DNA from 3 places in the Amycolatopsis sp. FBCC-B4732 genome. Region 1 is predicted to be linked to each of the others. Evidence: riboswitches for the same ligand, from Rfam matches in the RefSeq annotation. Region 1 holds a riboswitch; each other region holds the start of a gene.
What was found. Region 1 has a riboswitch for thiamine pyrophosphate ahead of MUY14_RS44065 (thiamine ABC transporter substrate binding subunit). Riboswitches for the same ligand answer to the same signal wherever they lie in the genome.
Positions count from the first base shown of each region.

Region 2: another riboswitch for thiamine pyrophosphate. It lies ahead of thiO (glycine oxidase ThiO); the one in region 1 lies ahead of MUY14_RS44065 (thiamine ABC transporter substrate binding subunit).
Region 3: another riboswitch for thiamine pyrophosphate. It lies ahead of thiC (phosphomethylpyrimidine synthase ThiC); the one in region 1 lies ahead of MUY14_RS44065 (thiamine ABC transporter substrate binding subunit).

Region 1 is NZ_CP095376.1:9,646,135-9,649,398, reverse strand. Features, by position in the region: gene MUY14_RS44070 (iron ABC transporter permease) at 1-568, opposite strand, end outside; gene MUY14_RS44065 (thiamine ABC transporter substrate binding subunit) at 682-1,731, opposite strand; TPP riboswitch at 1,754-1,861, opposite strand; gene MUY14_RS44060 (4a-hydroxytetrahydrobiopterin dehydratase) at 1,894-2,178, shown strand; gene MUY14_RS47060 (hypothetical protein) at 2,254-2,382, shown strand; gene MUY14_RS44055 (hypothetical protein) at 2,594-2,920, opposite strand; gene MUY14_RS44050 (hypothetical protein) at 2,920-3,264, opposite strand, start outside.
Region 2 is NZ_CP095376.1:9,000,881-9,004,144, reverse strand. Features, by position in the region: gene MUY14_RS40825 (thiazole synthase) at 1-496, opposite strand, end outside; gene thiS (sulfur carrier protein ThiS) at 498-698, opposite strand; gene thiO (glycine oxidase ThiO) at 698-1,771, opposite strand; TPP riboswitch at 1,765-1,870, opposite strand; gene thiE (thiamine phosphate synthase) at 1,902-2,567, shown strand; gene MUY14_RS40805 (hypothetical protein) at 2,822-3,264, opposite strand, start outside.
Region 3 is NZ_CP095376.1:9,012,775-9,016,038, forward strand. Features, by position in the region: gene thiC (phosphomethylpyrimidine synthase ThiC) at 1-1,175, opposite strand, end outside; TPP riboswitch at 1,169-1,290, opposite strand; gene MUY14_RS40885 (S1C family serine protease) at 1,329-2,240, opposite strand; gene MUY14_RS40890 (glycoside hydrolase family 15 protein) at 2,444-3,264, shown strand, end outside.

The sequences.
Region 1 (3,264 bases):
TCCGGTACTTCGCGCCGCCGAGGATCAGGACGACCCCGAAACTGGTGGCGCAGAACAGGAACACCACGGCCGCGGCGGACGCGACCGCCGGGGCCAGCGCGGGCAGCGTCACCGAGCGGAAAGCCCGCCACGGGGACGCGCCGAGCGCGCGGGCGGCGTCGGTCGTCCGCGGATCGAGCCGCGCCCACAGCCCGGCGACCGTGCGCGCGACGACCGCGACGTTGAAGAAGGCGTTGGCCAGCACGATCGGCAGCACGCCGCCGTCCGGCCAGAGCGCCCGGAACGCCAGCCCGACGACGACCGTGGGCAGCACGAACGGCACCAGCACCAGGGTCCGCGCCAGGCCGACGCCGGGCAGTTCCACCCGGGCCAGCAGGAACGCCACCGGCAGCCCGGCGACCACGGCGACCACCGTCGACGCCGCCGCGCTCGCCACGGTGAAGCCGGCCAGCTGCCAGGTCCGCGCGTCGCCGAGGACGACGTCGAGCCCGCCCTCGGCGAACCCGCGCCCGACGATCGCCAGCACGGGCCAGGCGAAGAAGACCACCAGGAACCCGATCGGGGCCAGCCCCAGCAGCGCCAGGCCGAGCCCGCGGGCGGTTCTCGGCGGGGCCCCCGCTGCTTTGCGGGGGCTCCGGGTGGCGGAGCCCCCGGCCCGGGGCGGAGCCTCGGGTGTCACTGTCACTGCACGAGCGTGCGCCATTCGCCGATCCACTTCTCCCGGCCGGCCTGCACCTGGTCCGCCGTCAGCGCTTGCGGCTTCTGCTGCAGCGGCGCGACCTGCGCCCAGCCCGCGGGCAGGTCGACGCCCTGGCGCGCCGGGTAGACGTACATGTTGGCCGCGACGGTCGCCTGGAACTGCTGCGACAAAAGGAAGTCGACGACCTTGCGCGCGCTTTCGGTCTGCTTGCCGCCGGCCAGCACGCCGGCGTACTCGACCTGGCGGTAGCAGGTGTCGAGCAGCGCCTTGGTGCGCGGCTTGCCGTCGTCGCCGACTTCGGCGGCCGGCGAAGACGCGTACGAGACGACGATCGGCCGCGGCCCCTTGCCCGCGGAGCCGGAGAAGTCCTTGGTGTAGGCCTCTTCCCAGCCGCTGACCACCTTGAGGCCGTTGGCCTTCAGCTTCGTCCAGTAGCCCTGCCAGCCGGACTCGCCGTACTTCGCGATGGTGCCGAGGAGGAACGCGAGCCCGGGCGACGCCGTGGCCGGGTCCTCGGCGACGAGGAGGTCCTTGTACTTCGGGTCGGCCAGGTCGTCGTAGCTCGACGGCGCCGGGATGCCCTTGGTGGCGAAGTAGTTCGTGTCGACGTTGACGCAGACGTCCCCGACGTCGACGGCGGAGAGCCGGTGCTCGGGATCGACGGCGTAGCGCTGCGGCCCGCGGTCGGCTTCCGGGCTGGTGTAGGGCTCGAATACGCCTTCCTTGAGCGCGCGCGAGGCGAAGGTCGAGTCGACGCCGTACGCGACGTCGCCGACCGGGTTCGCCTTGGTCAGCACGAGCTTGTTGGTCAGCGATCCGGCGTCGCCCTGCTTGAGCACGGAAATCTTGATGCCCGACTGCTTCTGGAAGGCGTCGAGCACCTCCTGCGGCGCCAGGAAGGAGTCGTGCGTCACGAGGGTGACGGTGGGCGTCTGCTGCGTGCCACCGTCGCCGTCCGACAGCGAGCACCCCGCGGCGACGACGCTGACGACGGCGATGGCCGTCGCGGCGCGAACAGCCCTGCGTTTCATCTACCCCTCCTGCACTTCGCCGGACGAGGAGAGGAAGCCCTCCCTTCGCCGGCATGATCCGGTCAGGTGCGAACGGTCGCGGGGTGACCCGCCTCTCAGCCCGGCTGACCGGACTCCCGTGGCAACCGTGCAGCGTAGTCCAGGACGGACGACCATGGAGACATGACGGAAATCTTGAGCGACTCCGAGGCCGACGGACGACTGGGCGCGAACTGGACGCGTACCGGAGCGGTGATCTCCCGGGAGGTGGAGCTGGCTTCGTTCTCCCAGGCGATCGAGGTGGTGGACCGCGTGGCCGTGCTGGCGGAGGCGGCCGACCACCACCCGGACATCGACATCCGCTGGCGCACCTTGACGTTCCGCCTCAGCACGCACTCGGCGGGCGGCCTGACGGCGAAGGACTTCTCCCTGGCGGCCGAGATCGACTCGGTGCTTTCGGCGTTGTGATCCTGGTTACTCTGAGTGCACTTTTTTGCCGGTTCGACGTCTCTCGGTAAACGACTTTTGCTAGGAGAGACGGACATGACCCAGGCCATCGTGGTCGGCACAGCAGCATTCGCGACGATGGTGGCGGCAGCCGGCGGTGTGCTCTGGTTCACCGCCAAGGGCCGCCGTCACCCGGATGCCGGTGAGTTCGATCACAGCCGCTAACGAAGCGCAAGATCAGCGCGCTGAGCAGGGCGGAAGCATCGGTTTTCGGCCCTAGGAAACGCCATGAACAGCACCGCCACCCTCACCTCCGCGCAGCGCGCCTGGATCAACGCCCTCGCCCCCGCGGTGGTGCTGATCACCATCGCCCTGATGGGCCTGCTCGGCTGAGTTCGACCACGCCGCCGCTCTGACTTCTCGAGCGGCGGCGTTCTCAACGGATCTCTTCCGGTGCCGGAAACGCGGCCGGTGGCTCGTCCTCGACAGTCCAGTATTCGAGCGCCGACAACCGGCCTTCGTCGACGAACACGATGAGCCCGCCGCCCGGCACGTCGGCTTCGACCGCCACCCGCTCGGCGACCTCGAACGTGGGCGCGTCCGCATCGACTTCGAGATCGACGGTCGGGCACCCGCAACCGCAGCGGCCGCTCACCTTCGCGGTGGCGGCCTGCACCCGCAGTTCAGCGGCGCCCGGGAAGTCCCCCGCGAGAAGGACTTCCAGGGTCTCGCGCTCGTTCCGCGTGAGCGGGCGGCTCACCATCAGTAGCGGGACATGTTCGGGATCGCCTTCTCCGCGACCCCGATGAGGTCCTCGACCTTCGCCACGTCGGCTGTCACATCTTCAGCAGTCACCGAAGGTGCCACGGAAGAACGGTAGGCGACTTCGTTGCGCCGAACCCGCATCCGGTTGAAGGGACGCAGAAGCGGCCCCAGCGGCGGATCGAGCTGCGCGAGAACCGCTTCGTAGACGGCGATGTGGCCACCGCGGCTCGTCGCACGCAGGCCCTGGTTCTGCAGGATGGCCGCCAAAGCCCGGCGGGCGCCGTCGTACGCCAGCGTGTAGGCGCCTTCCGGATCCGAGTTCAGCAGCTGCCGCGCCGAACC
Region 2 (3,264 bases), 650 kb from region 1:
TCCGGATGCCGAGGCCGGTGCCGATCGGCGCGCCCAGCGGCATCACCGCGGCGCAGCCCGCCTCTTCCAGGCGCAGCGCGAGCACCGGGTCGTCGTTCGTGTAGGCGAACACCGTGAACCCGTCGGCGGCCAGCCGTTCGGCCGCGTCGAGGGTCTCGAACGGGTCCGGGAGCAGCGTCCGGTCGTCGGCGTGCACTTCGAGCTTGATGAGATCGGTCTCCAGCGCTTCCCGCGCGAGCTGCGCGGTGAGCACGGCTTCGGCGGCCGTCCGGCAGCCCGCGGTGTTCGGCAGCAGCTCGATGCCGAGCTTCTTCAGCAGTTCGAGGACGCCGGAGCCGCCCTCGGCGTCGGCGCGGCGCATCGCGACGGTGGTCAGCTCGGTGCCGGAGGCGACCAGCGCGCGTTCGAGCACGGCCAGGTTGGCCGCGCCGCCGGTGCCGATGATCAGCCGGGACGACAGCTTGGCGGTGCCGATGACCAGCGGTTCTTCGTCCACTTCAGCCTCCCTGGACGGCGGTGAGCACGTCGACGCCCGCGCCCTTGGGCACGACGGTGGCCGCCCAGTCGCCCCGGCGGACGACGACGCCGTCGACCGCGACGGCGATCCCGGGCCGCGGGCCGCCGGACGCGTCGAGGACGTCGGCGACGGTCGCGCCGTCCGGGAACTCCGTCCACTGGCCGTTGAGCTTGATCTCCATCACACGTGCTCCTTCTTCTGCAGCCGGGCGGGCGAAGCCGCTTCGACGCCTTGGGGCGGCTCCTCCCCCTCGAGCCAGGCGACCACGGCGGCCGCGGTCACGGGGGCCATCAGCAGGCCGTTGCGGTGGTGCCCGGTGGCGGCGAAGACGCCGTCGTCCAGGACACCGATGTAGGGCAGCACGTCCCGGCTGGCGGCGCGCAGGCCGGCGGCGGTCTCGACCAGCTCGTACTCGGTGATCGCGGGGAAGACGCGTTCGGCGCCTTCGAGCAGCTCGCGCACGCCCCGCGCGGTGACGGCCCGGTCGAAGCCCGCTTCGTACTGCGTGGCGCCGAGGACGAGCTCCTGGTCGCCGCGCGGGACGAGGTAGATCGGCCGGCCCTCGACGACCGCCCGCACGGTGTGCGCGGGCGGCGGCAGGCAGCCGCGGCGGGGCTTCAGCCGCAGGATCTCGCCCTTGAGCGGCCGGACGGCGCCGGCCAGCTGCGGGTGCAGCCGCCCGGTCCACGCGCCCGCGGCGAGCACGACGGCTTCGGCGTCCGGCAGGCCCTCGACGCGCTCGCGCACGAACCGGACGTCGTGGTTGACGCACGCCGCGTAGAGCGCGTTGAGCAGTTTCCGGTTGTCCACGGCCAGGTCGCCGGGCACGTGGAGTCCACTTCGGACGGACCCGACGCCGGGTTCGAGCCGCCTCGTCTCCCGCCCGGTGAGGCGCTCGGCCGCGCGGCCGATCGAGTGCAGGTAGCCGGCGAGGATGTCGAGGTGCCCGGCGTCGGCGCTGTCGAACGCGACGACGAGCGTCCCGTGCCCGGCGAGACCGGGGTCGACGCCCTCTTGTCCCAGGTCGCTCGCGAAGCCCGGCCAGCGTTTCAGCGACGCTTCACCGAGGCTGAGCACGTCTTCTTCGCCGGGCCAGGCCTCGGTGACCGGGGCGAGCATGCCACCGGCCAGCCAGGACGCGCCGCCGCGGGCGGGCTCGGGATCGTGCACGGTGACGTCGTGGCCCGCCTTCGCGGCCCGCCACGCCGCGGACAGGCCGATCACGCCGCCGCCCACCACTGCCAGGTTCGTCATGGGATCACGCTCCCTGCGCCGGCATGACCCGGATCAGGTTCCACGGTCGGAGCGGCAGCTCCCTCTCAGCCCGTGCCTCGGGCTCCCGTGCGGACCCGTCCACCCTAACTCCCGGGGTACGGTCGCCGCTATGCCCGCCCTCTCCGGTGACAAGATCCGCGCCCGCCTCGACGCCGCGCGCCTGTACCTGTGCACGGACGCCCGCACCTCCCGCGGCGACTTGGCCGCGTTCGCCGACGCGGCCCTCGCCGGCGGCGTCGACGTCATCCAGCTGCGAGACAAGACCGGCGGCGCGCCGCTGGAGGCCGCGGCCGAAATCGCGGCGCTGGAGGTGCTGGCGGAGGCGTGCGAGCGCCACGGCGCGCTGCTGTCGGTGAACGACCGCGCGGACGTGGCGCTGGCGGTCGGCGCGGACGTGCTCCACCTGGGCCAGGACGACATCCCGGTCCCGCTGGCCCGCCGCATCCTCGGCGACGCCGTCGTGATCGGCCGCTCGACCCACTCCCTCGACCAGGCGCTGTCGGCGTCGGCGGAGCCCGGCGTGGATTACTTCTGCACGGGCCCCTGCTGGCCGACGCCGACCAAGCCGGGCCGCGACGCACCGGGCCTGGACCTGGTGCGCGCGGTGGCCGGCTGGGCCCCGGAACGCCCGTGGTTCGCAATCGGCGGCATCGACGGCGACCGGCTGCCTTCGGTGCTGGACGCGGGGGCGTCCCGCATCGTCGTCGTCCGCGCGATCACCGAGGCCGAGGACCCCGCCGAGGCCGCCCGAGCGCTCCGCTCCCACCTGGTCTGACCACAGTCACTCGGGGCTCGACGCGAGGGCGTCCCGCATCGTCGTCAGCCACTCGCGCCCTTCGCTCCCACCTGGCCTGACCACCGTCACGGCGTCGGCGTGGCCGCCGCGCCCTGGCTGGTGGGCGGGGCCGTCGTGGCCGGGTCAACGACGACCGACTGCCTTCGGTACTCGACGCGAGGGCCTCCCGCAACGTCGGCCGCGCGACCACCGAAGCTGCCCGAGCCCTCCGCACCCACCTGGCCTGACCACCGTCACGGCGTCGGCGTGGTCGCCGCGCCCTGGCTGGTGGGCGGGGCCGTCGTGGCCGGGGCCGAGGTCGACGGCTGTTGCGTCGACGTGCTCGGCGTGGTCGTCGGCGTCTCCGACGAGGTCGTCGGGGCCGTCGACGTTTCCGGCGGGGTCGTGGTCGTCTCCGTCGGGGACACCTGGGTGTCGCTGGTCCCGGTGGTCGGCGTCGTCGACGGTGTGGTGTCGGTGTGGCCGCCACCGCCGCCGAAGATCTTGCCGATGCTCGTGCCCGTGCCGCCGCCGATCCGGGCGCCCGTTGCCGACTCGAGGCCGACGATCGCCAGGATCGCCACCGCGAACGCCGCCACGCTGGTGCCGATGATCAAGGGCCAGCGCAGTTTCCGCAGCCGCGAGGGCCCGTCCTCGGCGGGCTTCTCCAGCTGCACCGTCGGCTGGTCGGTAATCG
Region 3 (3,264 bases), 630 kb from region 1:
ATCTGGGCCGCGCCGATGGCCGAGGTGATGTGGTCGTACCCCGGCGCGATGTCCGTCGCGAGTGGACCGAGCGTGTAGAACGGCGCCTCGCCGCAGAGCTTCTCTTCGAGCTCCACGTTTTCCTTGATCTTGTGCATCGGCACGTGGCCGGGGCCTTCGATCATCACCTGGACGTCGTGCGAGCGCGCGATGTGCGTCAGCTCGCCGAGGGTTTCCAGCTCGGCGAACTGCGCGCGGTCGTTGGCGTCGGCGATCGAGCCCGGGCGCAGGCCGTCGCCCAGGGAGAACGTGACGTCGTATTGGCGCAGGAGCTCGCAGAGCTCCTCGAAGTGCGTGTACAAAAAGGACTCTTGGTGGTGCGCGAGGCACCACGCGGCCATGATCGAGCCGCCGCGGCTGACGATGCCGGTGACGCGCCGCGCGGTCAGCGGGATGTAGCGCAGCAGCACGCCGGCGTGCACGGTGACGTAGTCGACGCCCTGTTCGCACTGCTCGACGATCGTGTCGCGGTACACCTCCCACGACAGCTTTTCGGGCTCCCCGTTGACCTTTTCGAGCGCCTGGTAGATCGGCACGGTACCGACCGGGACCGGCGAGTTGCGGATGATCCACTCCCGCGTCTCGTGGATCCGCTTGCCGGTGGAGAGGTCCATGATCGTGTCGGCGCCCCAGCGGGTCGCCCACACCATCTTGTCGACCTCTTCCTCGACCGACGACCAGACGGCCGAGTTGCCCATGTTGGCGTTGATCTTCACCAGGAAGTTCTTGCCGATGATCATCGGCTCGGACTCGGGGTGCTTCCGGTTGGCCGGGATCACCGCGCGGCCGCTCGCGACCTCGGCGCGCACGAACTCGGGGGAAACCCGTTCCCGCGCGGCGATGTACTCCATCTCGCGGGTGATCACGCCCTGCTTGGCCCAGCCGAGCTGGGTGTTGTGCTCACGCCCGTCGGCCCAGCCGGCACGCAGCCGGTGCAGTCCACTGTGGACGTCGATCGACGCTTCCGGGTCCGTGTACGGGCCGGAAGTGTCGTAGACGTCGAAGTGTTCGCCGTTGGAGAGGTCGATCCGGCGCGCGGGAACGCGCAGTCCGGATTCCGTCTGGTGGAAGACTTTGTGCGAGCCGGTGATCGGACCCGTGGTGACGGAGACGTCCTTGTTTTCCAGCGTCGTCAACGACTTTCACTCCCTACGCCGGCATTACCCGGTCAGGTTCATGCGGTCGGTGACGCCTGCGAAACGCAAGTCACCCTCTCAGCCCGCCATGGCGCGAGCTCCCGCGTTGGTGTTGTGCCACCGACCATGCCACGCCGGGGCACGATACTCAAGTCACCCGGCCAACTCGGCCGGAGTGGCGTAGACGTCGACCATGGCTCCGTTGCGCAGCACGGTGATCGGCAGTGCGGTGCCGATCACTTCCGCGAAGAGCCGGCGCTGGATGCCCTGGGCGTCCGACACCCGGGTGCGCCCGACGGTCAGCACGAGGTCGCCCGCCTTGAGGCCGGCCTGGTCCGCGGGCCCGCCGGAAACGACTTCGCGCACCCGCAGCCCGGCGCTCTGCCCGGTGCGCCCGGCGACGTCGTCCGGCAGCGGCGCGGGCACGCCGACGATGCCGAGGTACGCGCGCCGCACCCGGCCTTCGACGACGAGCGTGTCGATGATCCGCCGCGTCGTCGCGTTGATCGGCACCGCGAGCCCGAGCCCGACGCCGGCGACGGCGGTGTTGACGCCGACGACCCGGCCGGCCGAATCGGCGAGCGCGCCGCCGGAGTTGCCGGGGTTGAGCGCCGCGTCGGTCTGGATGACGTCTTCGATCACGCGGGTGGTGCGCCCCTGTCGCACCGGCAGCGCCCGGCCGAGCGCGCTGACCACCCCGGCGGTGACCGTCCCGGCGAACCCGAGCGGGTTCCCCACGGCGACGACGAGCTGCCCGACGACCAGCCGGTCGGCGTCCCCGAGCGTGGCGGCCGGCGGCGTCTCCCCGCGCGCCCGCAGGACGGCGAGGTCGGACAGCGGATCGGCGCCGACGACGTCGAAGGGCACCTCGCTGCCGTCGGCGAAGGTGGCGACCCCGCGCCGGTGGTCGCTGACGACGTGGGCGTTGGTGAGCAGGTGGCCGTCCTCGGCGAAGACGACCGCGGACCCGCTCCCGCGCTCGAGCTGCACCCCGGCGACGTGCGGGGTCACGGTCCTGGCGACCGTGCTCACCGCGCGCGAGTAGGCGTCCATCGCGTCGTCCACGTTTCCACCTCGATTACACCGTTGCACCTACAACAAGTGTGCGCTTTCGAGGCCGTGAAGTCCGTTCGCTGGTCGTGAACCGCCGACCGGACCAGTGACGGTCAGTGGTTCACCGGATCGGACCACGCGCCGGTGAAGATCCGGCGGGCAGACTCCCCAAGCGCTTCTGTAACGGTGCAGAAGCGATCTTCTGTGGGGTTGATATGCGCAAACTCATGTTCGGCGCCCTCGCCGGGCTGCTGGTCACCGGTCTGATCCCGGGGATCGCGGCGGCCCAGGGGGATGCTCCCGGCGCCCCGGGCGCCCATCCCAGCTGGCTGCCCGCGAACAAGACCGGCTTCGGCACCGCTCACGACCGCTCGAGCAACGTCTGGTTCACCCTCCAGGGCGGGCAGCTGTCCGAGGTCTACTACCCGGACCTGTCGACGCCCAGCGTCCGCTCGCTGAACTTCGTCGTCACCGACGGCCGCAGCTTCGCCGACCTCGACCACGCGGCGAAGTCGCAGCAGGTCCGGCGGACCGACGACGACAGCCTGACCTACGAGCAGACCATCACCGACGACCAGCACCGCTGGCGCCTCCGCAAGACCTACGTCACCGACCCGGCCGCCACGACCGTGCTGGTGGACGTCGACTTCCAGTCGCTCACCGGGCGGCCCTACCAGCTCTACGCGATCGCCGACCCGGACCTCACCAACGACGGCTCCGACGACTCGGCCGCGCGCAAGGGCGACGTGCTCACCGCGCAGGATGCCGCGAACGCCGCCGCGCTCACCGCGAAGCCCGCGTTCACGAAGACCAGCGTCGGCTACGCCGGCAATTCCGACGGCACCACGCAGCTCACGAAGACCTTCAAGCTGAAGAGCTACGACACCGCCGCGAAGGGCAACGTCGTGCTGACCGGGCAGACGAGCGCCGACGGGCTCCGGAACCGGCACGTCACCCTCGCGCTCGGCATGGGCGCGAAGGCGCCGGACGCGCTCGGCAGCGCGCAGGCGTCGCAGCGCCGCGGCGTCCGCGACGT